4 regions of the Erwinia sp. 2186 genome follow, and region 3 is predicted to be linked to each of the others. Evidence: predicted binding sites of a transcription regulator. Region 3 holds the regulator's gene; each other region holds the start of a gene.

Region 1 (7,471 bases), 380 kb from region 3:
AGGGCGCCAGCAACGTCAGCAAGCTGGATTACCCGAACGTCTGGCAACAGGGCAACCTCAAGCTGCGCCTGAGCTACCAGTTTGAGCCCGGCACCGAAGCCGATGGCGTGACGGTGCACGTGCCGTTACCGTTGCTGAATCAGGTTGAGGAGAACGGCTTCGAGTGGCAAATTCCGGGCGTGCGCCGCGAGTTGATTATCGCGCTGATCAAATCGCTGCCAAAACCCGTTCGCCGCAATCTGGTGCCCGCGCCAAACTATGCGGATGCCTTCCTTGGCCGGGTGACGCCAATGGAATTGCCGCTGCTGGAGTCGCTGGAACGCGAATTCCGGCGTATGACCGGGATTACCATTGACCGTGAAGCCTGGCAGTGGGATCAGGTGCCCGATCACCTGAAAATCACCTACCGGGTGGTGGATGAAAACAACCGCAAGCTGAACGAAGGGCGCGATCTCGCCGCGCTGAAGCTGGCGCTGAAAGGAAAAGTGCAGGAAACGCTTTCGCTGGTCGCCGATGACGGGCTGGAGCAGAGCGGTCTGCATATCTGGAGCTTTGGCGACCTGCCAGATCATTTTGAGCAGAAGCGCGGAAATTACAGCGTGAAGGCCTGGCCGGCGTTGGTGGATGAGAAAGACAGCGTGGCGATCCGCCTGTTTGACTCGCAGCATGAGCAGCAGAAGGCCATGTGGCGCGGCCAGCGGCGTTTGCTGCTGCTTAATATTCCGTCGCCGATCAAATATCTGCATGAAAAGCTGCCCAACAAAGCCAAGCTGGGGCTCTATTTCAACCCGTATGGCAAGGTGCTGGATCTGATTGATGACTGCATTGCCTGTGGTATTGATAAGCTGATTGATGAACACGGCGGCCCAACCTGGCAGGAAGCGGGTTACAACAAACTGCATGATAAGGTTCGCGCCGAGCTGAACGACACGGTGGTCGACATCGCGAAAAAGGTCGAGCAGATCCTCACCGCGGTGTTCAATATCAACAAACGTCTGAAAGGGCGCGTGGATATGAGTATGGCGCTGGCGCTGTCTGACGTTAAGGCACAGTTAGGCGGCCTGGTGTACAAAGGCTTTGTTACCCAGAACGGCTGGAAGCGACTGTCGGATACCTTGCGTTATCTGACGGCAATGGAGCGGCGGCTGGAAAAAATGCCGATCGATCCGCACAGCGATCGCGCCAGAATGCTGAAAATTGAAAAAATTCAGCAGGCCTGGTCCACCTGGTACAACAAGTTGCCCGCCGTTCGCCGCGAAGATGAAGACGTGAAGGACGTGCGTTGGATGATTGAAGAGTTGCGGGTGAGCTATTTTGCCCAGCAGCTTGGCACGCCCTATCCGGTTTCGGAGAAGCGTATTCAGCAGGCGATGGATGAGATCGTGATTTAACCGGGTGTGGTAAATGAAAACAGGCTGCATCTGCAGCCTGTTTTCATCGTTATCGCCCGAGCGCTTGCGCTCCGTCTAACATTACGCCTTGTGCACCTTCAAACCTGCCAGCGTCTGACCGACTGGCATCATCTCCAGCGTATTGATATTGACGTGCTTAGGCAGGTTCGCCACCCAGTACACCGCTTCGGTCACGTCTTCTGCCGTTAACGGTTCCGCGCCGTCATACACGCTGTCCGCTTTGGCATCGTCGCCCTTGAAGCGCACGTTAGAAAACTCGGTGCCGCCAACCAGGCCCGGTTCAATATTGGTGACGCGCAGCGCGGTGCCATGCAAATCGGCGCGCAGATTCAGGCTGAACTGACGCACGAAGGCTTTGGTGGCGCCATACACGTTGCCGCCGGCGTAAGGCCAGCTGCCGGCAATCGAACCGATATTGATGATGTGGCCAACATTGCGCTCAACCATGGCCGGCAACACCGCGCGGGTCATATACACCAGGCCTTTGTTATTGGTGTCGATCATCAGATCCCAGTCATCGACGTTGGCTTTATGCGCCGGCTCGATGCCCAACGCCAGACCGGCGTTGTTGACCAACACGTCGATATTGCGCCAGTCGGCGGGCAGGCTGGCCAGCGCTTCTTCGATACCGGCACGGTTGCACACGTCCAGTTGCAGGGTATATACAGCGTCACCCAGCTCCTCTTTCAGCGCCTGTAAACGCTCCTGACGGCGGCCGGTGGCGATCACTTTGTGCCCCTGAGCAATAAAGCGGCGGGTGATATCTTCTCCGAATCCTGCGGTAGCGCCAGTAACAAATACAATCATCTCACTGTTCCTCAAGGTATTTTCAATTCCAGCCACCTTACCATTTCAAAGGTAAGCTGATAAGGACGAAAAGGTTATGATTTATTTACTAAACCGATCTGCACACTGTTGGTGCGTTTAATTCAGATTATGCCTTTTTTTAGTGCGCCTTTTAGCAGCGCAGCGCGGATAGTTGCCGCATATAAATAATAATCCCTCAATGCAACCGTTTGCGGATGATAGCAACCGGTTGCGCACACGATTTCCTGGCAGGCAAACATGAGCTTGTCACAAATACCCATTAACCTGTTGATTATTAATCATAAATAACACCATCGCGATCTGGCATAACAATTGCAGTTTGAAATAAAGGTCATCACCTGCAATAACAAAAGAAAGGGTTGAACTCTTTCCCCAAGGAATCGCTATGTCAGTTACCTGTACTCAGGCTATTCGTGGAAGCTTTTTTGATATTACTGCCGTTGTGGACACGCCGACGCAGCTTCCCGAAGAGGCTCGTTATATTGAAGATGGATTGCTGCTGCTGAACGGCGGTGAAATCGTATCGCTGCAGCCGTGGGAAGAAGGGCGCCTTCAGCTTGCCGACGACGTTGCCGTGCTCGACTATCGCGGCAAGCTGATCGTTCCCGGTTTTGTCGATACGCATATTCACTACCCGCAAACCGAAATGATCGGTGCCTATGGTGAGCAGCTGCTGGAATGGCTGCAGCAGTACACCTTCCCGGTGGAGAGCCAGTACCATTGCCCGCAGCACGCCGCCAAAATGTCGGCCTTCTTCCTGCACCAGCTGCTAAGTAATGGCACAACCACGGCGCTGGTGTTTGGCACCGTGCATCCCGAGTCGGTCGATGCGCTGTTTACCGCTGCCGATGGGCTGGGGATGCGGCTGATTGCCGGTAAGGTAATGATGGATCGCAATGCGCCAGATTACCTGACCGAATCGCCGGAGCAGAGCTATCAACAAACGCGTGCGCTGATTGAGCGCTGGCACAACAAGGGGCGCCTCAGCTATGCGCTGACGCCACGCTTTGCGCCGACCTCTTCGCCGGAACTGCTGAGCAAGGTCAGCCAGCTGAAGGCCGAATTTCCGGATACCTGGATGCATACGCACCTCAGCGAAAATCCGCAGGAAATTGAATGGGTGAAGTCGCTGTTCCCGGCGCATAAAAATTATCTCGATGTGTATGACGCCTATCAGCTGACCGGTCGCCGCAGCGTCTTTGCGCATTGCCTGCATCTGGAAGATGAAGAGTGGGATTGCCTGCACAAAACCGACTCCGCCGTGGCATTTTGCCCGACATCCAACCTGTTTTTGGGCAGCGGCCTGTTCGACCTGAACACCTGCTGGCAGAAAGGGGTGAAAATGGGTGTGGGCACCGATGTCGGCGCAGGGACCACCTTTAGCATGCTGCAAACGCTGGGCGAGGCCTACAAAGTGGGCCAGCTCCAGCGCTACAAGCTGGCGGCCTGTGAAGCCTTCTATCATGCCACGCTGGGCGGCGCGCATGCGCTGGATCTGGACAGCCGCATCGGCAACTTCAGCCCCGGAAAAGAAGCCGACTTCGTGGTGCTGGATCCGGCGGTTTCCGCCTTACAACAGATGCGCCATGCCAACAGCAAAGATATCTGGGAAAAACTCTTTGTGCTGATGACGCTGGGCGACGATCGCAATATCGCTGCAACCTGGGTAAACGGGCAGTGCGTCTGGCAGACACACAGTGAGGTAAAAGCCGCATGATCCAATTTTTACTGAATCAGACGCTGGTGACCGAAGAGTCGCTGGATCCCAATCTGACCGTGCTGAACTACCTGCGTCAGAATAAACGCCGTAGCGGCACCAAAGAAGGCTGTGCGTCGGGTGACTGTGGCGCCTGTACGGTCACACTTGGCCGGGTGGAAAACGGCGAAATGGTGTATGAAACCGCTAACAGCTGCCTGACCTTTGTCAGCAGCCTGCAGGGCAAACAGCTGATCACCGTCGAGGATTTAAAGCAGGGCAATAAACTGCACTCGGTGCAGCAGGCGATGGTGGATTGCCACGCGTCACAGTGCGGATTCTGCACGCCCGGCTTTGTGATGTCGCTGTTCACGCTGCAAAAAAACAGCGATGGCTGGCAGCATAAGCAGGCTGAACAGGCGCTGGCGGGCAACCTCTGCCGCTGCACCGGCTACCGTCCAATTGTCGATGCCGCGCGCCAGGCCTGCGAACAGCCTGAAGTTGACAGTTTCCAGTTGCAGAGTGCGGACACGGCGAAGCGCCTGAGCGCGCTGAAAAACGCGGAGCTGCAAACCCTGACCTTCAAGGGCAACCGCTGCTATGTGCCGAAAACCGTGGCACAGCTGGCCGGGTTGCTGCAGGAATTTCCGCAGGCGAAGCTGCTGGCCGGCGGCACCGATCTGGCGCTGCAGGTTACGCAGTTCTACAAACCGTTACCGCTGATGATCGCCCTTGAGCAGATTGATGAGCTGAAAGCGTGCCAGATAGCTGAGCACGAGATGGTGCTGGGTGCCGGTGCGTCTCTGCATCATTGCTATCAGCTGCTGGCAGCGCATATTCCGCCGTTCTCCGAGATGCTGGAGCGCTTTGCCTCATTGCAGATCCGCCATCAGGGCACGCTGGGCGGCAACATCGCCAACGGTTCGCCGATCGGTGATACGCCGCCGATGCTACTGGCGCTGAATGCCTCGCTGGAACTGCAACACGGCCAGCGCGTCCGTCGTCTGCCGCTCAACGAGTTCTTCCTTTCCTATCGCAAAACCGCCTTACAGGAAGGGGAGTTTATCCGCGCGATCGTCATCCCAAAAGTGACGCCGTCACAAACATTCGCCGCGTGGAAAGTCTCCAAACGGCTGGAAGATGATATCTCGGCGGTGTTTGCCGCGCTGCTGGTCGACACCGACAGCAGCGGCGTGGTGACCGAAGCACGCATCGCCTTTGGCGGCATGGCCGAAATTGCCAAACGCGCCAGCCACAGCGAACAGCTGCTGATGGGGAAACCGCTGACGCTGACGTCAATCGAACAGGCCTGTGCCGCCCTTGAGCAGGACTTCAAACCGCTGAGCGATTTCCGCGCCAGCGCGGATTACCGCCTGCAAATCGCCAAAAACTTATTACGCCGTTTCTATGCTTCCCGTTCGGGTGAGCTGACGTTGCTGGAGGTATCGCGCTATGTCTCATAATCGACCGGTAGTGGCAGAAGACGTGATTGCCCGGCAATACCGGGAAGGGATCCAGAGCGGCGTGGGCAAAAGTAACAAGCACGAAAGCGCCGATAAACATGTCTCCGGTGAAGCCCTGTACATCGATGACAAGCTCGAGCTGCCGGGCATGCTGCATCTCTGCCCACGGCTGAGTGAACACGCCCATGCGCGCATTCTGCATATCAATGTTGAACCCTGCTACGCCATTCCCGGTGTGGTGCAGGTGTTAACCTGGCATCAGGTGCCGGGCGAGCTGGATATCGGCCCACTGGAGCCGGGCGATCCGCTGCTGGCGAAGGAGGTGGTGGAGTACGCCGGTCAGGTGGTGCTTGCCGTGGCGGCTGAAACGCCCGACGCGGCGCGGCAGGCTGCCGAAGCCGCCATCATTGAGTATGAGGTGCTGACGCCCATGCTCGACGTCAAGGAAGCGCTGGAAAAGCAGCACTTTGTCCAGCAGCCGCATGTTCATCAGCGCGGTGATGCGCAGGCCGCGCTGGCGCGTGCCGCTCACCGTTTACAGGGTGAATTCCATATCGGTGGTCAGGAACATTTCTACCTCGAAACGCAGGTGGCGATGGTCATTCCCGGAGAAGACAACTCGCTGCAGGTCTTTTCTTCCACGCAAAACCCGACGGAAGTGCAGAAGCTGGTGGCCTCGGTGATGGGCATCACCATGAATAAAGTCACCATTGATATGCGCCGCATGGGTGGCGGCTTCGGCGGCAAAGAGACCCAGGCGGCGGGCGTGGCCTGTTTGTGTGCCGTGGCGGCGAGGATGACCAACCGTCCGGTGAAAATGCGTCTGGCGCGGCGCGATGATATGCGCATGACCGGCAAGCGCCATCCGTTCTACGTGCGCTATGACGTCGGAGTGGATGAAACCGGACGATTCTGCGGCGTGAAAATCGATTTGGCCGGTAACTGCGGCTATTCGCTGGACCTGTCCGGCTCCATTATCGATCGTGCGATGTTCCATGCGGACAACGCCTATTATCTCGGCGATGCGCTGGTCACCGGTTATCGCTGCCGGACCAACATCGCGTCGAACACCGCCTATCGCGGCTTTGGCGGCCCACAGGGCATGGTGGCGATTGAACAGATCATGGATCACATCGCCCGTGAACTGAAACTGGATCCGCTTGAAGTGCGTAAGCGCAACTATTACGGCAAGGAAGAGCGCAATATCACCCATTACCACCAGAAGGTTGAAGACAATCTGATGGCGGAAATGACTGAACAGCTGGAAGTCAGTGCGTCTTATGCCCAGCGGCGGGAAGAGATCCGCGCCTTCAATGCGGCCAGTCCGTATCTGAAACGCGGGCTGGCGCTGACGCCGGTCAAATTTGGCATCTCCTTTACCTCAAGCTTCCTGAACCAGGCGGGCGCACTGATCCTGATCTACACCGACGGCACCGTGCAGTTAAACCACGGCGGTACCGAGATGGGCCAGGGGTTGAACACCAAGGTGGCGCAGATTGTCGCCGAAGTGCTGCAGATCGATGTCGATCAGATTCAGATCACCGCCACCGATACCGGAAAAGTGCCGAACACCTCACCGACCGCGGCCTCCAGCGGCACCGATCTCAACGGTAAAGCGGCGCAGAATGCGGCGGAAATCCTGCGTGGCCGCCTGACCGAAATGCTCTGTAAGCTGCACAGCTGCAGCGCCGAAGAGGTGACTTTCAGCAACGGCATCGTGCGGGTAAAAGACCAGCACTTCACCTTCCCGGACGTGGCGCAAATGGCATGGTTTAACCAGGTGCCGCTGTCGGCAACCGGCTATTACAAGGTGCCGGGCATTCACTACGATCGCCAGGCCGGGCGCGGCACGCCGTTCTATTACTTCGCCTATGGTGCGGCCTGCGCCGAGGTGATTATCGACACCCTGACCGGGGAATATCGCCTGTTGCGGGCGGACATTCTGCATGACGTTGGCGCGTCGCTGAACCCGGCGATCGACATCGGTCAGGTGGAAGGCGGTTTTGTGCAGGGCGTCGGCTGGCTGACCTGCGAAGAGCTGGTGTGGAACGACAAAGGGCGCTTAATGACCG
Region 2 (7,471 bases), 1.7 Mb from region 3:
GGCAACTTTGAGTACGTGCTGCAGATCATCTACAACCGCTGTGGCAACTCACCGCTGTCGATGAACTTCTACGTCAACAACCTGGAGCAGTGCTTCTACAAGATCCGCGATACCGGACTGGATATCAGCGGGGATATGGAAACGTTGAAGAAGGCGCTGGAGCTGAGCAAAAAGCTGGCCAGTGACTTCGACTATGTTCGCGTTGACTGGTACATCAGCGAAGGGCAAATCTTCTTTGGTGAGCTGACCTTTACGCCAGGCGCAGGCATGGTGACCGGGCTGGATATGGGCCTGGATAAGATGATGGGTGATATGTGGTTGCAGGAACACAAAGCAGCCGTATTGCCAGCAACGTCAGGAAGCGTTACGCCGCTGCCGGTGGCCTTTAAGAAGTTTTGATTGAGCCGAATACAATAACGAGCCGCTGACTCTCTGAGTCAGCGGCTCGTTTGTTTTCAGGGCATAGGATAATCAGTTGGGGTGTGGCTCATCACGTCGATAAACACATCTTTGGTGATGTGCCAGAAGTTATGCAGGTTATCCATACTCAGAGTGATACCTAACAGCCCGGTAACGAACCAGCATGACATGCCAATACCCACGCCGGTGAAGACAAAGGCAATGCCTTTATGGCTGGCCTGACGGCACTTCACGTTAAAGGTGCTGGCAATAAACATCATTACTGCACTAACCAGTTCCCATCTCATCAATACCAGGCTAGCGGTTAAGGTACCCATATCGTTCAAACTCCGAGATTTACTGCCCTGACAAGAGGCGGTGTCATCACCGATCCAGACGAAAAGTTGCCAGGTTGCTTTTCACTTGAACGGACATAACAGGTCACAGAAGTGTGATGACGGTCACATTATATCACTCGATTTTAAAATTTGAACAAAATTTAGGCCTGGTATGGTAGTTTTTTGTCAGTGGAAAATTAAGCCTTTTATTAACTGAGGTTTACCGATTTAATTCCAAAATATGGGGAATAATCCGTATAGGGAAAGAATGAAAACCGTCTTACAGGCTATATTACTGCGCATAATTCCTTATATTTTGGAAAATAATTACTCTCCGATATCAATTTTATTTTTAATTTAAGGCAGTTAGCTTTATTTTGAGACGACAAATGACAATTAAACTCATTATAAATGATTAGCCCGATCGTCCGGTTCCACCTCTTATTTTCAACGGCACTGATGAAAACTAAGCAAAAACAGGCACTTGACATTGCTAGCAATTGCCGGGATTGTTCCATACTTAAACCTTACTTAGCTTTTATTTGACGCGACTTAAGTCAAATTACCTCTTTGAGATGAATCCGACCTCTTAAAAGTTGTACAACCCGCCAATGGGTTGTAGGATTTTTCATGGTAAAAATCCTTATAACTCATTCCCTTCCATTTCCACAGGGCGGGATCTCTACACCTCAAATACAGCTCACGCCATATTCGCTAAAGCGAAATGCGTTAACGGAGCAATAAAAACAATAAAGGAGGCTTTGTGTTTTCGACTGACGCAAAACAGCGCCCGCTGACGCCTGATGACGTGGCGACCCTGAGTAGCCACCCCGTGTTACGGGTCCAGCACAACCAACAGGGCCACATTACCTCTGTGGAAGCACTCCGTGCACAAGGCTAATACTACGGCTAAAAAACCGCTGCTGACCTTACGCAAAAGTCTGCAACGCATTCATCTGGTGATCATCGTGGTGTCGCTGTTGTTCAGCGGCATCTCGCTGTCGGTGCTGTCGATGTTTGCCCTACGCAGCTATGCGGAAAACAATCTCCAGCTGGTGGCCACCACCCTCGGCTACAGCGTGCAGCCGGCGGTGCTGGCGGGCGATGCGGATGCGGCTAACGACATCGTGCGGCAAATCGGGGCGAAGGCGGAGTTTGGCCACGCCAGAATTGTCGATGCCCGTAATCGCCTGCTGGTGAACTGGCCTCCATCCGGGGCGCAACATCATCAGGGCGCCGGGGAGCTGGTCACCCACTGGATTTTCCCGCAGCCTGCCAACGTGCCGATCGTGCACAACGGCAAGGTGATTGGCCAGGTGTGGTTGAGCGGTGATGCCAGCCGGGTGCTGCATTATCTAAGCCAGGCGTTGAAATGGCTGAGCGGCAGCCTGCTGGTGACCGCGCTGCTGGCCTCGTGCCTGTCCAACCGCATGCACGCGGGGATCCTCAGCGGACTGCAAAATATTGCCTCGGTGGCGCACGACGTTCGCCGACGGCGCGCTTTCTCGCTGCGGGTGCCGTCATCGTCGATTGCCGAGCTGAACAAGCTGAGCGGGGATTTCAACAGCCTGCTGGATGAGCTGTCAGACTGGCAGACCCATCTGCAGCGCGAAAACGACTCGCTGGCCCATCAGGCACGGCATGATGCGCTGACCGGTTTGCCTAACCGGACAGCGTTTGAGCAGGCGTTGCACACGCTGATGAACAATCCGCAAACCGCCGATCGGGTGGCGGTGCTGTTTATCGATGTTGACCGCTTTAAAGAGGTGAACGATACCTATGGTCACGCTGCCGGGGACAACGTGCTGACGGAAACGGCACATCGCCTGCGTGGCAGGTTGAGGAAAGATGATTTAGTGGCGCGTCTGGGCGGTGATGAGTTTGCGGTGCTGTTGGCGGGCATCGAAAACGGCGAGCAGGCGGCCAGAATGGCTGAAAACGTCATCGAAGCGATGCGCGAGCCAATCAGGCTGACCGACGGCAAGACGGTGGCGCAATCGCTGAGTATTGGCGTGGCGCTGGCCAAAAATCACCGCACCGGCGAGGCGATGATTGCCCAGGCCGATGCGGCGATGTACCACATCAAGGAACTGGGCGGCGGCTGGTACTTCTCCCCGTCATTCTGGGGACAGGATCCGCAGGCCGCGCCAAAGATGCGTAACCGGGCCTAGTTACAGGCCGGGCTGTTGCTGTCCTGCTGCACTTTGCCGTAAGCGGAGCTGGCAAAGTCGCTGCAGTCGAAGCTGTAGCTCACCTGGCGGGTCAGCGACTGACGGCGCATGGTGTGACGGTAGGCGGTCGGCGTCTGCGAGAACTGGCGGCGGAACACGCGGGAGAAGGTCTGCTGCGAGTCGTAACCGTACTGCATGGCAATATCAAATACCGGGCGCTGGGTCTGACTCAGCGCTTCGGCCGCCAGCGTCAGCCGACGCTCACGAATATAGCCGCCCAACGTCTGTTTGGTGACGGTGCGGAACATCCGCTGCAAATGCCACTTCGAATAGCCCGATTTCGCGGCCACTTCATCAATCGACAGGGTTTTATCCAGGTTGGTTTCAATCCAGTCGGTAAGGGTGTGGATGATGTCGTCATGCATGCTGCTCTTCTCCCTGGCGAAATAATTTCTGGTCGTCTTCTCAATGGCTGCTGAGTATAATTCCTCAAGTTAACTTGAGGTAAAGAGCTAAATGAAAAAAAGTCGCAACTGCCCCAACAAGCGAGAACTGACCCCAGGCGACGTAGCGCAACGCTGCGGCGTGGCGGTTTCTGCGCTGCACTTCTATGAAAGCAAAGGGTTAATCACCAGCTTCCGCAATGCCGGTAACCAGCGGCGCTATCACCGCGACGTGCTGCGCCGGGTGGCGATCGTGAAAATTGCGCAGCGCATCGGTATTCCGTTGGCCACCATTGGTGACCATCTGATGCAGCTGCCGGCGGGAAACCGCATGTCGCCGAAAGAGTGGAAGGTGCTGACCGAGAAATGGCGCGAGGAGTTGGATCGGCGCATCGAAACCTTAACCCGACTGCGTGACGATCTGGACGGTTGCATTGGCTGCGGCTGTTTATCGATGCAGGATTGCCCGCTGCGCAACCCGGACGACAGGCTGAGCGAGCGCGGCACCGGCGCAATCCTGCTGGAGTCTTAGCGGAAGTGAGCGGCATCAGGCTGTGGCGGAGGGTCTATACTGATAACTCTTCGTATAACACAAGGTTAGAGCATGATCACCGTTCACCATCTGAATAACTCCCGATCGCAGCGTGTGCTCTGGATGCTGGAAGAGCTGGAAGTGCCTTACCAGATCAAACGCTATCAGCGTGAGAGCACCATGCTGGCCCCGGACGCGCTGAAAAAAGTGCATCCGCTGGGTAAATCCCCGGTCATCACCGATGAAAATCGCGTGATTGCCGAATCCGGCGCGATCCTTGAATACCTCGCCGAGCGTTATGACGCAGAAAATCGCCTGAAACTAAATGATGAGGACGAGCGCCTGCAGTCTCGTTACTGGCTGCATTATGCCGAAGGGTCGTTAATGCCGCTGCTGGTGATGAAGCTGATCTTCAGCCGGATGGGCAAGCCGCCGGTGCCGTGGCTGCTGCGTCCCATTGGCAATGCCTTTGGTAAGGGCGTGCAGAAAGGCTATCTGGATAAACAGCTGGCGACCCATCGCGAATTTATCGAACAGCATCTGGCCAGCAACGCGTGGTTTGCCGGCGAGCAGTTCAGCATTGCCGACGTGCAGATGAGCTTCCCGATCCAGGCGCTGACCGCGCGAGGCGGTGCCGCCAACTCCCCGGCCATCCAGGCCTGGCTTGCGAAAGTGCAAAACCGTGCCGCCTGGCAGCGTGCGCTGCAACAGGGTGGTGAAGTGAAGCTCGACTGAATGGATTTCTGCCTGAAATGCCCCTGCGTTTCAGGTTGCTGCAAATATAGGTGCGATCAGGAGTTGATAATGCACTGATAAAGGCTGGATAATCGTTTGCCTTTAAAATAGTGCGGCTTAATGCGTGACGTAGTAAACGTTTGCCTTTTTTCCGACCGTTGCCCGGCTAACGGGTTTTCGCGGTCTGTGAACAGTGCGTCCTGGGATGGTGAAACGTTGAATCAGTCAGCTTCATGCGTCACGCATCAATAACTCATAAGAAATCTCAGGGGATTTTTCACTATGTCGACTCCTTCTCATCAGCCCGGCGGTTCGCTGGACAGCTGGTTTAACATTTCTGCGCGCGGCAGTTCGGTCCGTCAGGAAATTCTGGCGGGCCTGACCACCTTCCTTGCCATGGTTTATTCGGTGATCGTGGTGCCGTCTATGCTCGGCAAAGCCGGTTTTCCGCCGACGGCGGTCTTCGTCTCCACCTGTCTGGTAGCGGGCTTCGGATCGCTGATCATGGGCCTGTGGGCCAATCTGCCGATGGCGATTGGTTGTGCAATCTCACTGACCGCCTTTACCGCCTTCAGCCTGGTATTGGGACAGCATATCAGCGTGCCGGTGGCGCTGGGTGCGGTGTTCCTGATGGGGATCCTGTTCACCATCATCTCCGCCACCGGCATCCGTTCGTGGATCCTGCGTAATCTGCCGATGGGCGTGGCGCACGGCACGGGCGTTGGGATTGGCCTGTTCCTGCTGCTGATCGCCGCGGACGGCGTTGGCCTGGTGGTCAAAAACCCTGCGCCGGGCTTGCCTGTGGCGCTCGGTGATTTCGCCTCGTTCCCGGTGATGATGTCGATGGTTGGCCTGGCGGCAATTTTCGGTCTGGAAAAGCTGCGCGTGCCGGGCGGCATTCTGCTGACCATTATCGCCATTTCCATTCTCGGGCTGATTTTTGATCCGGCGGTGAAGTACCAGGGGCTGTTTGCCATGCCAAGCCTGAATGATGCCAATGGTCATTCGCTGGTGTTCAGTCTGGACATCCTGGGTGCGCTGAAGCCTGCGGTACTGCCAAGCGTGCTGGCGCTGGTGATGACTGCGGTGTTCGATGCCACCGGCACCATCCGTGCCGTTGCCGGACAGGCTAACCTGCTGGACAAAGACAATCAGATCATCAACGGCGGCAAGGCACTGACCACCGACTCGGTCAGCAGCATCTTCGCCGGTCTGGTGGGCGCATCGCCTGCGGCGGTGTATATCGAATCGGCGGCCGGAACGGCGGCGGGCGGCAAAACCGGCCTGACGGCAATCGTCGTCGGCCTGCTGTTCCTGGTGATCCTGTTCCTGTCGCCGCTGGCCTATCTGGTGCCGGGTTATGCCACGGCACCGGCGCTGATGTATGTCGGCCTGCTGATGCTGAGCAACGTATCAAAAATCAATTTTGACGATTTTGTTGATGCGATGTCCGGCCTGCTGGCCGCGGTGTTTATCGTGCTGACCTGTAATATCGTGACCGGCATCATGCTGGGCTTCGGTTCACTGGTGATTGGCCGTATTTTTGCGGGCGAATGGCGCAAGCTGAACGCCGGCACGGTGATTATCGCGGTGGCGCTGGTGGCATTCTATGCCGGCGGCTGGGCGATCTAAACCGTCAGGGGCCGCCCGTCGGCCCCTGATTTTAGCCTTTAAATGCATTAATCCCCCGATAGCGCACTTCCTGTTTTTAAACCCACCGCATTTTTGTTTTACTATTCTCTCAGGTCGATCGTTCCGACTGGCATTTGTGTATTTCGCAGGAAGACAGATAAGGACAACATGGAAATCTTCTTTACCATCCTCATTTTGACGCTGATGGTGTCGCTCTCAGGCGTCGCTGCCCGCATCATTCCGTTTCAAATCCCACTGCCGCTGGTGCAGATCGCCATGGGTGCCTTGCTCGCCTGGCCGACGTTTGGTTTGCATGTCGACTTCGATCCCGAGCTGTTCCTGGTGCTGTTTATCCCGCCGCTGCTGTTTGCCGATGGCTGGAAAACCCCGACCAGTGAGTTTCTGAACCACGGCCGCGAAATTATCGGGCTGGCGCTGGTGCTGGTGTTGATCACCGTGGTCGGGATTGGCTATCTGATTTACTGGCTGGTGCCGGGCATTCCGTTGCTGGCGGCCTTTGCGCTGGCAGCGGTGCTGTCACCGACCGATGCCGTGGCGTTGTCCGGCATTGTCGGGGAAGGGCGCATCCCGAAGAAAATCATGGCGATTTTGCAGGGCGAGGCGTTGATGAACGATGCCTCTGGCCTGGTGTCGCTGAAGTTTGCCGTCGCGGTCGCGATGGGCACCATGGTGTTTACCGTCTCCGGGGCCACCATCGAGTTCCTGAAGGTCGCCATTGGCGGGCTGTTAGCCGGTATCGCCATCTGCTGGCTGTACGGTAAATCGCTGCGTCTGCTCAGCCGCTGGAGCGGTGATGACCCGGCGACACAAACCGTGCTGCTGTTGCTGTTGCCGTTTGCCTCTTACCTGATTGCCGAACATATCGGCGTGTCCGGGATTCTCGCGGCGGTGGCGGCGGGGATGACCATTTCCCGTTCCGGGATTATCCGTCAGGCACCGCTGGCGATGCGTCTGCGTGCTAACAGCGTCTGGCAGATGCTGGAATTCGTGTTTAACGGCATGGTGTTCCTGATGTTGGGCCTGCAGCTGCCGGACATCCTCACCAACTCGATGAATCTGGCCGAAGCCGATCCTAACGTCGATTTCTGGATGCTGGCGCTGTCGGTGGTGCTGATTTACGCCGCGCTGATGATCGTGCGCTTTAGCTGGTTGTGGGCGATGCAGCAGATCAGCAAGCGCCTGCTGAAGAAGAAGCCGATG
Region 3 (7,471 bases):
TCTGCTGAGTGCTGCCCAGACCAAACCCCTTTATGTCGACTGCAATGCCATCGGTGAAGATACCCTGAAACGGGTTGCCGCAACGATTGCGCCTACCGGCGCGGGGTTTGTCGATGGCGCGATTATCGGTCTGCCGCCGGCGTCCCCTGAAGATGAAAGTCCGCAATTTTGGTTTGCGGGCGATCGGGCTGACTCTCTGGCGGAACTGGAGAGGTTCGGATTGCGGGTCAAAATCATGCAGGCGCAGACTGGCGCGGCGTCGGCGTTAAAAATGTCCTACGCCGGGATCAATAAAGGCATCACCTTGCTGTCTGCGCTGATGCTGATTAACGCCAGTCGGGGGGACGCTGCCGGAGCACTGCTTGAGGAAATGGAGGCGAGCCAGCCGGCACTGCTGGCGCGTTTGCGCAAGGCTATTCCGGATATGTACAGCAAGGCCTGGCGCTGGGCGCCAGAAATGGAAGAGATTGCGACGTTAAATGGCCGCGAATTGCCCGGCGAGCCGCTTTTTCACGCCCTTGCCACCTTCTGCCGTCAGATGGCTGAGGATCAGCAACAAGGCGGAGATTTCACCGATCTGCTTAACGCTTTTCTGCAGCAGCAAAAATAAGCATAAAAAAAGGCAGGCGCTCATCACGCCTGCCTTTTCTGCTTCTGACGGGCTTATTCCGCGGCGTCAGAAGGGTATTTTTGCGCGGTATCTTTAATCAGCTGCTGCAGTTCACCCTGCTGGTACATCTGAATAATGATGTCGCAACCGCCGACCAGTTCACCGTCAATCCACAGTTGTGGGAAGGTTGGCCAGTTGGCGTATTTAGGCAGCTCAGCACGAATTTCTGGGTTCAGCAGAATATCGACGTAGGCAAAACGCTCGCCACAGGCTGAAAGTGCCTGAACGGCCTGGGCAGAGAAGCCACAGCTTGGCAGTTTTGGTGAGCCTTTCATGTACAGCAGAATCGGGTTTTCTGCTATCTGGCGCTCAATTTTTTCAATAGTACTCATAAATGGCTTCCTTAATCGGATACTTCGTGTCTATTTATTGTAGCGACTCTGCGGGCCCGATGAAAACGACATTTTTTAACAGTTGGGCACGCCCTCAGAGCCGCCAGCGTGCAGGCGATAGCGTTAAAATAACATTTTCCTATTGCTTTCGCTGGATTAATGCATGAGAAAAGCACAGGTTTTGCGCAGATAAACAGCTGATTTGGCTAATTTTTACAGTTTTTACTTGCTCTGTATCATTGAAACAAAAAAGACCTTACCTTTTGTTAATGAGTTAGATTAGAATTGCAAAATGACGCTGCTGAAAGGCAGAACTCCCTGTTTCTGGCAAGCTGTGGCCTCTGGTCGTAGCACAAACTGTTAATGGTAACGATGCGTTTACTTATCACGCTCTTCATGCTGGCCTTTGCCCAGCTGTTTTTCAATATGGCGCACGCATCGCCACATGCCCCTATTAATGCAAATCATCATAAGGCAGATAGCGGCACGCCTGCCCGAGAGGATGAGCGACGTAAACGCCGACCGGTTAAAGCCAACAGCACCAAAAAAGTTAAAGAATCCACCAGCAAAAAATCTCGCTTAACCTCAGTACAGAAGTTGAAGCTTAAAAAGAAACCTTCGCTGCAAACCGCCTCTGTTCAGACTGCCCCGTTGCACTCCAGCAAATACAAAAAGAAAACCACCTTAAACGCCGGAAAAAAACGCTATGGCCGCCATCGTGGCAAGGTTGTCGATACTGCTGAAGAGCTGACGTCAGATTCTGTTTCTGCGCCATTAAAGTTAAGCAAAGCTCACCGCGCCCGCTATCAAAAGGCCCGTGAAACCGCGATGACCAAACTGATGGGCCAGCTAGGTAAACCTTACCAATGGGGCGGAACGTCGCCTAAAACCGGCTTCGATTGCAGCGGCCTGGTGTGGTATGCCTACAAAGATTTAGTGAAGTTTAAAATCCCGCGCACGGCGAATGAGATGTATCACCTGCATGATGCGGCTTCGATAAAACGTGATGAGCTGGAGAAAGGCGATTTAGTCTTCTTCCGCATTAACGGGCGCGAGACGGCGGATCATGTTGGCGTGTATTTAGGTGGTGGGAAGTTTATTCAGTCGCCACGTACTGGCAAGGATATTCAGGTCAGCGCTCTGGCAGATGATTACTGGCAGCGCCACTATATTGGTGCCCGCCGGATGATGACGCCGAAAACCATTCGATAGCGGAAATACTCAGAGCCGATCGTCAGACCGGCCCTGTTTGCACTTAATGCATAATCGCGGTGAAGCTAAACGCCATAATCATCAACAGTGCGCAAACCGTGGTCAGTAACGAGAACTTCAGATCGGTATCCATTTTTAATCCTAAATAGCCCTACAGTTTATGATGCCATCAATTTTCCCATACTTGACGGTAAAAATCTCGTTTTCTCTGCCAAGCCTTGTTAGAATTCTTTTTTTGTTGCGCAACGGCCCGCACCTTAAGGTGTTTAGCGGTCTTTAATCAGCGCTTTTTCCTTCCTGACGACTCCGGACAGCAACTAAAAAACGACTTCAGACGTCAGGTTTTCGATCTCACCAAGCAAACGATTAACAACAGGCTTATCAAATAGTTAAGATAAGCGCAGGAGTAGTTATTTCATGGCAACAATTAAAGATGTGGCAAAGCAAGCCGGGGTGTCCACCACTACCGTCTCCCACGTCATCAATAAAACCCGTTTCGTTGCAGAAGAAACGCGGGAAGCCGTGTGGGCCGCCATTAAGGCGCTCCACTATTCACCCAGCGCGGTTGCCCGTAGTCTGAAGGTGAATCACACCAAAACAATCGGACTGCTGGCTACCTCGAGCGAGGCGCCCTATTTCGCCGAAATTATTGAAGCCATTGAAAACCGCTGTTTTGCCAAAGGCTACACGCTGATCCTTGGTAACGCCCACAATGACCTTGCCAAGCAGCAGGCCTATCTGTCGATGATGGCGCAGAAACGCGTGGATGGCCTGCTGGTGATGTGTTCCGAATACCCTGACGAGCTGATCACCATGCTGGAAGATAACCGCAATATTCCGATGGTGGTGATGGACTGGGGCAAATCGCGCGGTGACTTTACCGATACGGTAGAAGACAACGCCTTTGAAGGCGGTTATCTGGCTGGCCGTTATCTTATCGACCGTGGGCATCGAGATATTGGTGTCATCCCGGGTCAGATGGAGCGCAACACCGGCGGTGGCCGTCTCGCCGGATTTATGAAAGCATTGTCTGAAGCGGGCATTACCCTGCGTGACGAGTGGCTGGTTCAGGGCAATTTCGAACCAGAATCAGGTCACCAGGCGATGCAGCAAATCCTCTCGCAGAAGCAGCGTCCAACGGCGGTGTTCTGCGGTGGCGATGTGATGGCGATGGGCGCAATTTGTGCGGCTGATGAGATGGGTCTGCGCGTTCCGCAGGATATATCGGTGATCGGGTACGATAACGTGCGCAACGCCCGCTACTTCACTCCGGCGCTGACCACGGTTCACCAGCCAAAGGAACAGCTGGGCGAAACCGCCTTCGATATGCTGTTAGATCGTATCACCAGCAAGCGTGAAGAACCGCAGACGATTGAAGTACATCCTACGTTGATCGAACGCCGTTCGGTTGCCGATGGTCCCTTCCTGGATTACCGCCGCTAGTCCCGCTCAGTGCTGAGGGCGAATTCTCCCTCAGCACACCCAATTGGCTCAGGGCTCTTCCTTCAGCCATTCACTGTTCAGCGTGTCACTGTCACCCAGATAATCCAGCAACCAGCTCAGCGCCGGTGAAGCCTGCTGCTCAGACCAGCTCACGCAGCACGGACTGTCCGGAAATCCGCCTTCCAGCGTCAATTCATGCAAAGCGCCTTTTTGCAGCAGCGGTTGCGCCAGATGGCCCGGTACCATCCCCACGCATAAGCCCGCCAGCAGGCAGTCAAATGCGCTTTCCCAGTCTGGCACCACCAGCCGCCGCTGATTATCCAGCGTCCATGTGGTGCGTTTCGGCAAGGCTCTTGAGGTATCTTCCAGCACCAGTGAAGGCCATTCGCCAATGGCCTCTTCACTGGTTTCTGCGTGCTGACGTGCCAGCGGATGATCCGCGGCAACCACACAGCGCCAGTTGAGCGCGCCCATATTGCGGAAGGCGAAGCGGCCACCTACCGGGATAGCCTGTGTCGCGCCGATGGCCACATCCACCCGCCCGTCGGCCAACGCATCCCAGACGCCGTTAAAAACTTCTGCTGACAGATGCAGTTCCATATCCGGAAAGTGCCGATAAAAGTCGACTACCAGCTGTCGGGTTCGCTGAGATTTAACGATGCGATCGACGGCGATATTAATTTGCCCTCGCCAGCCGTTAGCGACCTGCTGGCACTGCCGTCGGGTGGCGAGCATTTTTTTGATGACACTGCGGCCCTCCTGGATAAATACTCGTCCCGCATCGGTCAGCACCACATCACGGTGGCGACGCTCAAACAACGGCACGGCAAGCCATTCTTCCAGCTGCCGCACGGTATAACTGATGGCTGAGGGTACGCGATGGAGCTCTGCGGCGGCAGCGGTAAAACTGCCGCTGCGGGCAACTGCATCAACCACTTCAAGGGAATGTTCTGACCACATAATCTGCCTGCAATATTTTTGAACGCAACCTGCAAATATTACCGTTTCACAAGCTGTATGGCACGCGATTACACTCTGCGGCGTTTCGTTCATCACAAATAAAGAGCAAAAGAATGCCTTCGAAAGGATTTATTGTTTACCTGGCGCTGTTAAGCGTGGCAGGTTTCCTCGCTACCGATATGTACCTGCCTGCCTTTGGTGCCATGCAACAAGACCTGCAAACCGATGCCGGGATCATCAGCGCCAGCCTCAGCCTGTTCCTGGCGGGTTTTGCCATCGCCCAGCTGTTTTGGGGTCCGTTGTCGGATCGTATTGGCCGTAAGCCTGTGCTGTTGATGGGTCTGAGTCTGTTCGCCGTCAGTTGTGGCGCGATGTGGTGGGTAGATTCTGCTGCTGCCCTGCTGGCGTTGCGCTTTGTGCAAGCGGTGGGGATTTGTGCCGCTGCCGTCAGCTGGCAGGCACTGGTTGTCGACCGCTATTCCGCCAGCCAGGCAAATCGCGTATTCGCCTCCATCATGCCGTTAGTGGCACTCTCGCCTGCGCTCGCGCCGTTACTGGGCGCCTGGTTACTCAACCATTTCAGCTGGCGCGCCATTTTTGTCGCGCTGTTGCTGGTCGCAGTGGTGCTGCTGATTTCCACCTTGTTCCTCGCCCCAACGGTGAAGAAGCCGGTGGTGGATGGCGTGAAGAAAATGGGCTTTTTCAGCCTGTTAAAATCGCCGGTTTACAGTGGTAACGTGCTGATTTATGCCGCCTGTTCAGCCAGCTTCTTCGCCTGGCTGACCGGTTCGCCCTTCATTCTCGGCGATCTTGGCATGTCTCCCGGTGACATTGGGCTGAGCTACGTGCCTCAGACGCTGGCCTTTTTGATTGGCGGCTTTGGCTGCCGAACGTTGCTGAAACACACTGAAGGCCGCTCCCTGCTGCCCTGGTTACTGGCAATCTATTCACTCAGCATTGTGGCTTTTTTTATCGCCGCGCAGATTGAAGATCCGTCTATGGTGGCGTTATTGCTGCCGTTCTGCGGTATGGCGTTAGCAAACGGTGCGATTTATCCGATTGTCGTGTCGAATGCCCTCTTACCCTTCCCGCAATCGAGTGGTAAAGCCGCTGCCCTGCAGAACACGCTGCAACTGGGTTTGTGTTGCATCGCCAGTCTGATTGTTTCCACATTTATCAGCACTTCGCTGTTCACCACCTCGCTGGTGATGATCTCGACTGTTGTTCTGGCAGGAATCGGCTATATTTTACAACGGGCGAAGGCGGAAAAGCTCGCTCTGGCGGACGCGCACAGCGGTCGCTAACAGCTTGATTCCAATTGGTTAGCACCCTAACAATAAACAATTGAATATTGCCTGGCGTGAGCATATACTCATTTCAGGCAACACAAAATAACAAGTTCGTCGCAATTTTTTGAGTCCTGACAGGGTGGTCAAGGTGTTATCCCGCGCGGCATTCGTTGCGCAACTCTGCAGGCACTATTCTTAACAATCCTCTGTAACGCCGGATATCAGGCGTACGGTTTATCCGTGCGTGTTCTCAAATCCTGTAGAAATTGTCTATTCTATTTCTCAGGTTTCAATCACACAGGGTGATGGAGAAGCTATGAGTTCATCGTGTATAGAAGAAGTGAGCCTGGTCGAGGATCATTGGTATCGAATCGTCCAGGAAATGCTACGCAATGCAGATATTGAGGTCAACGGCACACGCCCCTGGGATATCCAGATTAAAAATCCGGAGTTCTTCAAGCGCGTGATGCAAGAGGGCTCACTGGGATTGGGCGAAAGTTATATGGATGGCTGGTGGGAATGCGAAAATCTGGATATGTTTTTCCATCGCGTTCTGGTCGCCAAACTCGATCAACAACTCCCCCACCACTTTAAAGATACGCTCAGAATAGCTGCCGCCAGATTAACCAATCTGCAATCACGAAAACGCGCCTGGATTGTCGGTAAAGAGCATTACGATCTGGGTAACGATCTGTTCTCACTGATGCTTGATGATCATATGCAATATTCCTGTGGCTACTGGAAAGAAGCGCAAACGCTGGAAGAAGCACAGAATGCTAAATTAAAAATGATCTGCGATAAACTGCAATTAGCACCAGGCATGTCACTGCTGGATATTGGCTGTGGTTGGGGCGGACTGGCTGAATATGCCGCCAGAAATTACGGTGTCAGCGTATTTGGCGTCACTATCTCTGCTGAACAGCAGAAAATGGCTCAAGAGCGATGTGAAGGGCTGGATGTCACTATTCTGTTGCAAGATTACCGCGATTTAAACCAGCAGTTTGACCGCATATCTTCCGTAGGCATGTTTGAACATGTTGGACCTAAAAACTACGCCACCTATTTTGACGTGGTAAACCGCAATCTGAAACCTGACGGTATTTTCCTGCTTCACACCATCGGTGCCAATAAGACCAATGAACATGTTGATCCCTGGATCAATAAGTACATTTTCCCTAATGGCTGTCTGCCTTCAGTACGCCACATCTCTGAAGCGCACGAGCCGCATTTCGTTATGGAAGACTGGCACAACTTTGGTCAGGACTATGACACCACTCTGATGGCATGGCACGAGCGGTTCCTCGCGGCCTGGCCCCAGCTGGCAGAAAAATACGGTGAGCGTTTTAAACGGATGTTCGTCTATTACCTGAATGCCTGTGCCGGCGCTTTCCGCGCCCGCGATATTCAACTGTGGCAGGTGGTCTTTACCCATGGGGTTGAGGGCGGTTTACGCGTCCCGCATTAAGATCACCCAGATAAAAAAAAGGCTGACAGGATGAATTGTCAGCCTTTTTTATTTTATGGGCTACTCATCAAGTTCTGAGGCTGCCGCAGCAAGCAGAGCC
Region 4 (7,471 bases), 1.8 Mb from region 3:
CAATCACTAAAATTTTCATTGTTCAGTCTGCTCCGTAATTAATGGCGGAAATGGCGCATGTCGGTGAAGATCATCGCCAGGCCGTGTTCGTCGGCGGCGGCAATCACTTCGTCATCACGAATCGAGCCACCAGGCTGGATAACACAGCTCACGCCAGCAGCCGCTGCGGCATCGATACCATCGCGGAACGGGAAGAACGCATCAGACGCCATGGCCGAACCTTTCACTTCCAGTCCTTCATCGCTGGCTTTGATACCGGCAATTTTCGCTGAGTAGACGCGGCTCATCTGGCCTGCACCTATGCCGATGGTCATATTGTCACGGGCATACACGATGGCATTGGACTTAACGAACTTGGCCACTTTCCAGCAGAACAGCGCGTCACGCAGTTCCTGCTCGGTTGGCTGGCGCTTGCTGACGACACGCAGCTGGCTTTCATTCACCATGCCGAGATCGCGATCCTGCACCAGCAGGCCACCGTTGACGCGTTTGAAATCCAGCGCGGTCTGACGCTCCTGCCACTGACCGCAGGTCAGCACGCGAACGTTCTGTTTCGCGGCGGTAATCTTCAGGGCGGCTTCGCTGGCAGATGGCGCGATGATCACTTCGACGAACTGACGGCTGATGATCGCCTGAGCAGTGGCTTCGTCCAGCTCGCGGTTGAACGCAATGATGCCGCCAAACGCGGAGGTTGGATCGGTTTTGTAAGCACGCTCGTAGGCATCGAGGATTGAACCGCCAACAGCCACGCCACACGGGTTCGCATGCTTGACGATCACGCAGGCTGCCTCGGTGAACTCTTTCACACATTCCAGCGCGGCGTCAGTATCTGCGATGTTGTTATAAGAGAGGGCTTTGCCCTGAAGCTGTTGCGCGGTGGCCACGGATGCCTCTGTGACATTCTCTTCTATATAGAAGGCCGCATCCTGATGGCTGTTTTCGCCGTAGCGCATATCCTGCTTCTTAATGAAGTTCAGGTTCAGCGTGCGGGGGAAGCGGCCAGCAGGTTCGCTGGTTTCACCATGGTACGCCGGCACCATGCTGCCAAAATAGTTGGCAATCATGCTGTCGTAGGCGGCGGTGTGTTCGAAGGCTTTAATTGCCAGGTCGAAACGGGTGGCCAGCGTCAGAGAGTTCTGGTTGGCATCCATCTCGGCAACGATTGCCTGGTAGTCGCTGCTCTTAACGACAATCGCCACGTCTTTGTGGTTCTTCGCCGCTGAGCGCACCATGGTTGGCCCGCCGATATCGATATTCTCAACCGCATCTTCCAGCGAGCAACCTTCACGGGCAACGGTCTGGGCGAACGGATAAAGGTTAACGACTACCATGTCGATAGGAGAGATGCTGTGCTCCTGCATGATGGCATCATCCTGTCCGCGGCGTCCTAAGATGCCGCCATGCACTTTCGGGTGCAGGGTTTTGACGCGTCCATCCATCATTTCCGGGAAACCGGTGTAGTCGGACACTTCAGTAACAGGCAGGCCCGCGTCTGCCAGCAGGCGAGCAGTACCGCCAGTGGAGAGGAGCTCGACGCCGCGCTGAGTCAGCGCCTGAGCAAATTCGAGAATGCCGGCTTTGTCAGACACGCTCAGAAGCGCGCGGCGTACAGGACGAGGTTGTTGCATGAGGTTTATCCCTTGGCTTTGGTTCGCATCGATAAGATCGTTACCTCAAGCTTAGCCATTTTCTTCCTCTATATAGAAGAAGAGTGAATTCAGCCTCAGGGAACGCCCTTAACAGCGGCAGTTTTTTTCGGGGGCATTGTAGCGAAAACGTTTGCGTGGTGCTTGTCTAATTTAACGGGCGCTGACGAATGTGGATAAGATTGTGCATAACTGCGTATAAACAGCCCTTTTGCTGTGGATTGCAGCGAACGGTCTGTTTTTCGCAATTTAGGGGTTGTCAGGGTGCGAGAACTCCCTATAATGCGACTCCATCAACACGGCACAACGACTTACGAGTCATCGGGTTGAGAGATTCAGGAAGCTGAATCGCCAGAGAAAAACTTCCCAAAAAGAAGTTGACTCTGAAGGAGGAAAGCGTAATATACGCCACCTCGCAGTAAGGCGCCAAGGCACTTACCGCAACGCTCTTTAACAATTTATCAGACAATCTGTGTGGGCACTCGCAGGATTGATATCAGCGCCGCAAGGCGCAAAAAAATATCAAGCCTTAAGAGTGAACACATAATGAAATTCATTATGACGTTTTACACTTGAGCACCGCTGAACTTGTTTCAGCAAATCGAACTTTTAATTGAAGAGTTTGATCATGGCTCAGATTGAACGCTGGCGGCAGGCCTAACACATGCAAGTCGAACGGTAGCACAGAGAGCTTGCTCTTGGGTGACGAGTGGCGGACGGGTGAGTAATGTCTGGGAAACTGCCTGATGGAGGGGGATAACTACTGGAAACGGTAGCTAATACCGCATAACGTCTTCGGACCAAAGTGGGGGACCTTCGGGCCTCACACCATCGGATGTGCCCAGATGGGATTAGCTAGTAGGTGGGGTAATGGCTCACCTAGGCGACGATCCCTAGCTGGTCTGAGAGGATGACCAGCCACACTGGAACTGAGACACGGTCCAGACTCCTACGGGAGGCAGCAGTGGGGAATATTGCACAATGGGCGCAAGCCTGATGCAGCCATGCCGCGTGTATGAAGAAGGCCTTCGGGTTGTAAAGTACTTTCAGCGGGGAGGAAGGCGATAAGGTTAATAACCTTGTCGATTGACGTTACCCGCAGAAGAAGCACCGGCTAACTCCGTGCCAGCAGCCGCGGTAATACGGAGGGTGCAAGCGTTAATCGGAATTACTGGGCGTAAAGCGCACGCAGGCGGTCTGTCAAGTCAGATGTGAAATCCCCGGGCTTAACCTGGGAACTGCATTTGAAACTGGCAGGCTAGAGTCTTGTAGAGGGGGGTAGAATTCCAGGTGTAGCGGTGAAATGCGTAGAGATCTGGAGGAATACCGGTGGCGAAGGCGGCCCCCTGGACAAAGACTGACGCTCAGGTGCGAAAGCGTGGGGAGCAAACAGGATTAGATACCCTGGTAGTCCACGCCGTAAACGATGTCGACTTGGAGGTTGTGCCCTTGAGGCGTGGCTTCCGGAGCTAACGCGTTAAGTCGACCGCCTGGGGAGTACGGCCGCAAGGTTAAAACTCAAATGAATTGACGGGGGCCCGCACAAGCGGTGGAGCATGTGGTTTAATTCGATGCAACGCGAAGAACCTTACCTGGCCTTGACATCCACGGAATTCGGCAGAGATGCCTTAGTGCCTTCGGGAACCGTGAGACAGGTGCTGCATGGCTGTCGTCAGCTCGTGTTGTGAAATGTTGGGTTAAGTCCCGCAACGAGCGCAACCCTTATCCTTTGTTGCCAGCGAGTAATGTCGGGAACTCAAAGGAGACTGCCGGTGACAAACCGGAGGAAGGTGGGGATGACGTCAAGTCATCATGGCCCTTACGGCCAGGGCTACACACGTGCTACAATGGCGCATACAAAGAGAAGCGAACTCGCGAGAGCAAGCGGACCTCACAAAGTGCGTCGTAGTCCGGATCGGAGTCTGCAACTCGACTCCGTGAAGTCGGAATCGCTAGTAATCGTAGATCAGAATGCTACGGTGAATACGTTCCCGGGCCTTGTACACACCGCCCGTCACACCATGGGAGTGGGTTGCAAAAGAAGTAGGTAGCTTAACCTTCGGGAGGGCGCTTACCACTTTGTGATTCATGACTGGGGTGAAGTCGTAACAAGGTAACCGTAGGGGAACCTGCGGTTGGATCACCTCCTTACCTGAAGATACCTTCCCGCGTAGTGTCCACAACAGATTGTCTGATAGAAAACGTAATGAGCAACAGTAACAGAGTCCCCATCGTCTAGAGGCCCAGGACACTGCCCTTTCACGGCTGTAACAGGGGTTCGAATCCCCTTGGGGACGCCATCTCCTGATAATGAGTGAAAGACATTATCAACCCGTATCTCAAAACTGATTCTCTCCGCAAGGACGAGTCACGTTTGAGATATTTGCTCTTTAACAATCCGGAACAAGCTGAAAATTGAAACGACATGTCGTTTTCATTCTCCGTAATAAGAATGAAATCAACGATATGTTCGAGTCTCTCAAATGCTTACAACAGCAGTGTCTTTCGGGACGCTTGTGGGTTGTGAGGTTAAGTGACTAAGCGTACACGGTGGATGCCTAGGCAGTCAGAGGCGATGAAGGGCGTGCTAATCTGCGATAAGCGTCGGTAAGGTGATATGAACCGCAATAACCGACGATACCCGAATGGGGAAACCCGGTGCACTTTGGTGCATCATTGCAACATGAATACATAGTGTTGCAAGGCGAACCTGGGGAACTGAAACATCTAAGTACCCAGAGGAAAAGAAATCAACCGAGATTCCCCCAGTAGCGGCGAGCGAACGGGGAACAGCCCAGAACCTGAATCAGTTTGTGCATTAGTGGAAGCGTCTGGAAAGTCGCAGGGTACAGGGTGATACTCCCGTACACAAAAATGCACTTGCTGTGAGTTCGATGAGTAGGGCGGGACACGTGACATCCTGTCTGAATATGGGGGGACCATCCTCCAAGGCTAAATACTCCTGACTGACCGATAGTGAACCAGTACCGTGAGGGAAAGGCGAAAAGAACCCCGGCGAGGGGAGTGAAACAGAACCTGAAACCGTGTACGTACAAGCAGTGGGAGCACCTTCGTGGTGTGACTGCGTACCTTTTGTATAATGGGTCAGCGACTTATATTCTGTAGCAAGGTTAACCGTATAGGGGAGCCGAAGGGAAACCGAGTCTTAACTGGGCGTTAAGTTGCAGGGTATAGACCCGAAACCCGGTGATCTAGCCATGGGCAGGTTGAAGGTTGGGTAACACTAACTGGAGGACCGAACCGACTAATGTTGAAAAATTAGCGGATGACTTGTGGCTGGGGGTGAAAGGCCAATCAAACCGGGAGATAGCTGGTTCTCCCCGAAAGCTATTTAGGTAGCGCCTCGTGAACTCATCTTCGGGGGTAGAGCACTGTTTCGGCTAGGGGGCCATCCCGGCTTACCAACCCGATGCAAACTGCGAATACCGAAGAATGTTATCACGGGAGACACACGGCGGGTGCTAACGTCCGTCGTGAAGAGGGAAACAACCCAGACCGCCAGCTAAGGTCCCAAAGTCATGGTTAAGTGGGAAACGATGTGGGAAGGCACAGACAGCCAGGATGTTGGCTTAGAAGCAGCCATCATTTAAAGAAAGCGTAATAGCTCACTGGTCGAGTCGGCCTGCGCGGAAGATGTAACGGGGCTAAACCATGCACCGAAGCTGCGGCAGCGACGCTTATGCGTTGTTGGGTAGGGGAGCGTTCTGTAAGCCGTCGAAGGTGGCCTGTGAGGGCTGCTGGAGGTATCAGAAGTGCGAATGCTGACATAAGTAACGATAAAGCGGGTGAAAAGCCCGCTCGCCGGAAGACCAAGGGTTCCTGTCCAACGTTAATCGGGGCAGGGTGAGTCGACCCCTAAGGCGAGGCCGAAAGGCGTAGTCGATGGGAAACAGGTTAATATTCCTGTACTCGGTGTTACTGCGAAGGGGGGACGGAGAAGGCTATGTTAGCCGGGCGACGGTTGTCCCGGTTTAAGCATGTAGGCGGAGAGTTTAGGTAAATCCGGACTCTTTTTAACGCTGAGGTGTGATGACGAGGCACTACGGTGCTGAAGTAACAAATGCCCTGCTTCCAGGAAAAGCCTCTAAGCATCAGGTAACACGGAATCGTACCCCAAACCGACACAGGTGGTCAGGTAGAGAATACCAAGGCGCTTGAGAGAACTCGGGTGAAGGAACTAGGCAAAATGGTGCCGTAACTTCGGGAGAAGGCACGCTGGCGCGTAGGTGAAGGGACTTGCTCCCGGAGCTGAAGCCAGTCGAAGATACCAGCTGGCTGCAACTGTTTATTAAAAACACAGCACTGTGCAAACACGAAAGTGGACGTATACGGTGTGACGCCTGCCCGGTGCCGGAAGGTTAATTGATGGGGTTATCCGCAAGGAGAAGCTCTTGATCGAAGCCCCGGTAAACGGCGGCCGTAACTATAACGGTCCTAAGGTAGCGAAATTCCTTGTCGGGTAAGTTCCGACCTGCACGAATGGCGTAATGATGGCCAGGCTGTCTCCACCCGAGACTCAGTGAAATTGAACTCGCTGTGAAGATGCAGTGTACCCGCGGCAAGACGGAAAGACCCCGTGAACCTTTACTATAGCTTGACACTGAATATTGAACCTTGATGTGTAGGATAGGTGGGAGGCTTTGAAGCGTGGACGCCAGTCTGCGTGGAGCCAACCTTGAAATACCACCCTTTAACGTTTGATGTTCTAACCTGGCGCCGTAATCCGGCGTGGGGACAGTGTCTGGTGGGTAGTTTGACTGGGGCGGTCTCCTCCTAAAGAGTAACGGAGGAGCACGAAGGTTAGCTAATCACGGTCGGACATCGTGAGGTTAGTGCAATGGCATAAGCTAGCTTGACTGCGAGAGTGACGGCTCGAGCAGGTGCGAAAGCAGGTCATAGTGATCCGGTGGTTCTGAATGGAAGGGCCATCGCTCAACGGATAAAAGGTACTCCGGGGATAACAGGCTGATACCGCCCAAGAGTTCATATCGACGGCGGTGTTTGGCACCTCGATGTCGGCTCATCACATCCTGGGGCTGAAGTAGGTCCCAAGGGTACGGCTGTTCGCCGTTTAAAGTGGTACGCGAGCTGGGTTTAGAACGTCGTGAGACAGTTCGGTCCCTATCTGCCGTGGGCGCTGGAAGATTGAGAGGGGTTGCTCCTAGTACGAGAGGACCGGAGTGAACGCACCACTGGTGTTCGGGTTGTCATGCCAATGGCATTGCCCGGTAGCTAAGTGCGGAAAAGATAAGCGCTGAAAGCATCTAAGCGCGAAACTTGCCTCGAGATGAATCTTCCCTGGGCCTTTAAGGCCCCTGAAGGGACGTTGAAGACTACGACGTTGATAGGCCGGGTGTGTAAGCGCAGCGATGCGTTGAGCTAACCGGTACTAATGACCCGTGAGGCTTAACCTTACAACACCAGAAGCGTTCTGGTGGTGTCTGAGAGACACGAACAGAGATTTTCAGCTTGAACCGGATAAAGAATTATCTGTTCTGCGGACCCCGGTCCGTGGGATTTTGCTTTGTGGCAAGGCGGCAAGCGCCGTGAAGGAAGGAGCATACTGAGGTATGTGACTGAGTTTACAAGCGCGGCCAACGCGGCCACGGAGCGAAATACACAGGACAGAGCACAGAATTTGCCTGGCGGCTTTAGCGCGGTGGTCCCACCTGACCCCATGCCGAACTCAGAAGTGAAACGCCGTAGCGCCGATGGTAGTGTGGGGTCTCCCCATGCGAGAGTAGGGAACTGCCAGGCATCAATTAAGCAGACAAGCCTCATGCGAAAGTATGGGGCTTTTTTGT

The links. Region 3 encodes PurR, which represses purine synthesis genes. Its sites were predicted from a motif close to CANGCAAACGTTTGCNTG; they were not measured.
Region 1: guaD (guanine deaminase) is a predicted target of PurR. The motif match lies at 2,418-2,435, and genes of this name have one in related genera.
Region 2: ACXKZG_RS20975 (NCS2 family permease) is a predicted target of PurR. The motif match lies at 4,748-4,765, and genes of this name have one in related genera.
Region 4: purH (bifunctional phosphoribosylaminoimidazolecarboxamide formyltransferase/IMP cyclohydrolase) is a predicted target of PurR. The motif match lies at 1,769-1,786, and genes of this name have one in related genera.

Annotation. Positions count from the first base shown of each region.
Region 1 covers NZ_CM173824.1:2,388,821-2,396,291, forward strand. Annotated here, with positions in the region: gene hrpA (ATP-dependent RNA helicase HrpA) at 1-1,391, shown strand, start outside; gene ydfG (bifunctional NADP-dependent 3-hydroxy acid dehydrogenase/3-hydroxypropionate dehydrogenase YdfG) at 1,473-2,219, opposite strand; gene guaD (guanine deaminase) at 2,626-3,957, shown strand; gene xdhA (xanthine dehydrogenase small subunit) at 3,954-5,399, shown strand; gene xdhB (xanthine dehydrogenase molybdopterin binding subunit) at 5,389-7,471, shown strand, end outside.
Region 2 covers NZ_CM173824.1:4,497,583-4,505,053, reverse strand. Annotated here, with positions in the region: gene ACXKZG_RS21005 (ATP-grasp fold amidoligase family protein) at 1-399, shown strand, start outside; gene ACXKZG_RS21000 (YjcB family protein) at 456-737, opposite strand; gene dgcN (diguanylate cyclase DgcN/YfiN) at 1,625-2,908, shown strand; gene soxS (superoxide response transcriptional regulator SoxS) at 2,905-3,333, opposite strand; gene soxR (redox-sensitive transcriptional activator SoxR) at 3,425-3,883, shown strand; gene ACXKZG_RS20980 (glutathione S-transferase family protein) at 3,956-4,618, shown strand; gene ACXKZG_RS20975 (NCS2 family permease) at 4,901-6,250, shown strand; gene ACXKZG_RS20970 (Na+/H+ antiporter) at 6,419-7,471, shown strand, end outside.
Region 3 covers NZ_CM173824.1:2,771,642-2,779,112, forward strand. Annotated here, with positions in the region: gene ACXKZG_RS12770 (NAD(P)-dependent oxidoreductase) at 1-610, shown strand, start outside; gene ACXKZG_RS12775 (Grx4 family monothiol glutaredoxin) at 664-1,002, opposite strand; gene ACXKZG_RS12780 (C40 family peptidase) at 1,375-2,214, shown strand; gene cydH (cytochrome bd-I oxidase subunit CydH) at 2,258-2,347, opposite strand; gene purR (HTH-type transcriptional repressor PurR) at 2,632-3,657, shown strand; gene punR (DNA-binding transcriptional activator PunR) at 3,706-4,617, opposite strand; gene punC (purine nucleoside transporter PunC) at 4,731-5,921, shown strand; gene cfa (cyclopropane fatty acyl phospholipid synthase) at 6,223-7,371, shown strand; gene ACXKZG_RS12810 (riboflavin synthase subunit alpha) at 7,432-7,471, opposite strand, start outside.
Region 4 covers NZ_CM173824.1:4,585,249-4,592,719, reverse strand. Annotated here, with positions in the region: gene purD (phosphoribosylamine--glycine ligase) at 1-19, opposite strand, end outside; gene purH (bifunctional phosphoribosylaminoimidazolecarboxamide formyltransferase/IMP cyclohydrolase) at 39-1,628, opposite strand; rRNA gene ACXKZG_RS21360 (16S ribosomal RNA) at 2,257-3,797, shown strand; tRNA gene ACXKZG_RS21355 (tRNA-Glu) at 3,871-3,946, shown strand; rRNA gene ACXKZG_RS21350 (23S ribosomal RNA) at 4,174-7,081, shown strand; rRNA gene rrf (5S ribosomal RNA) at 7,309-7,424, shown strand.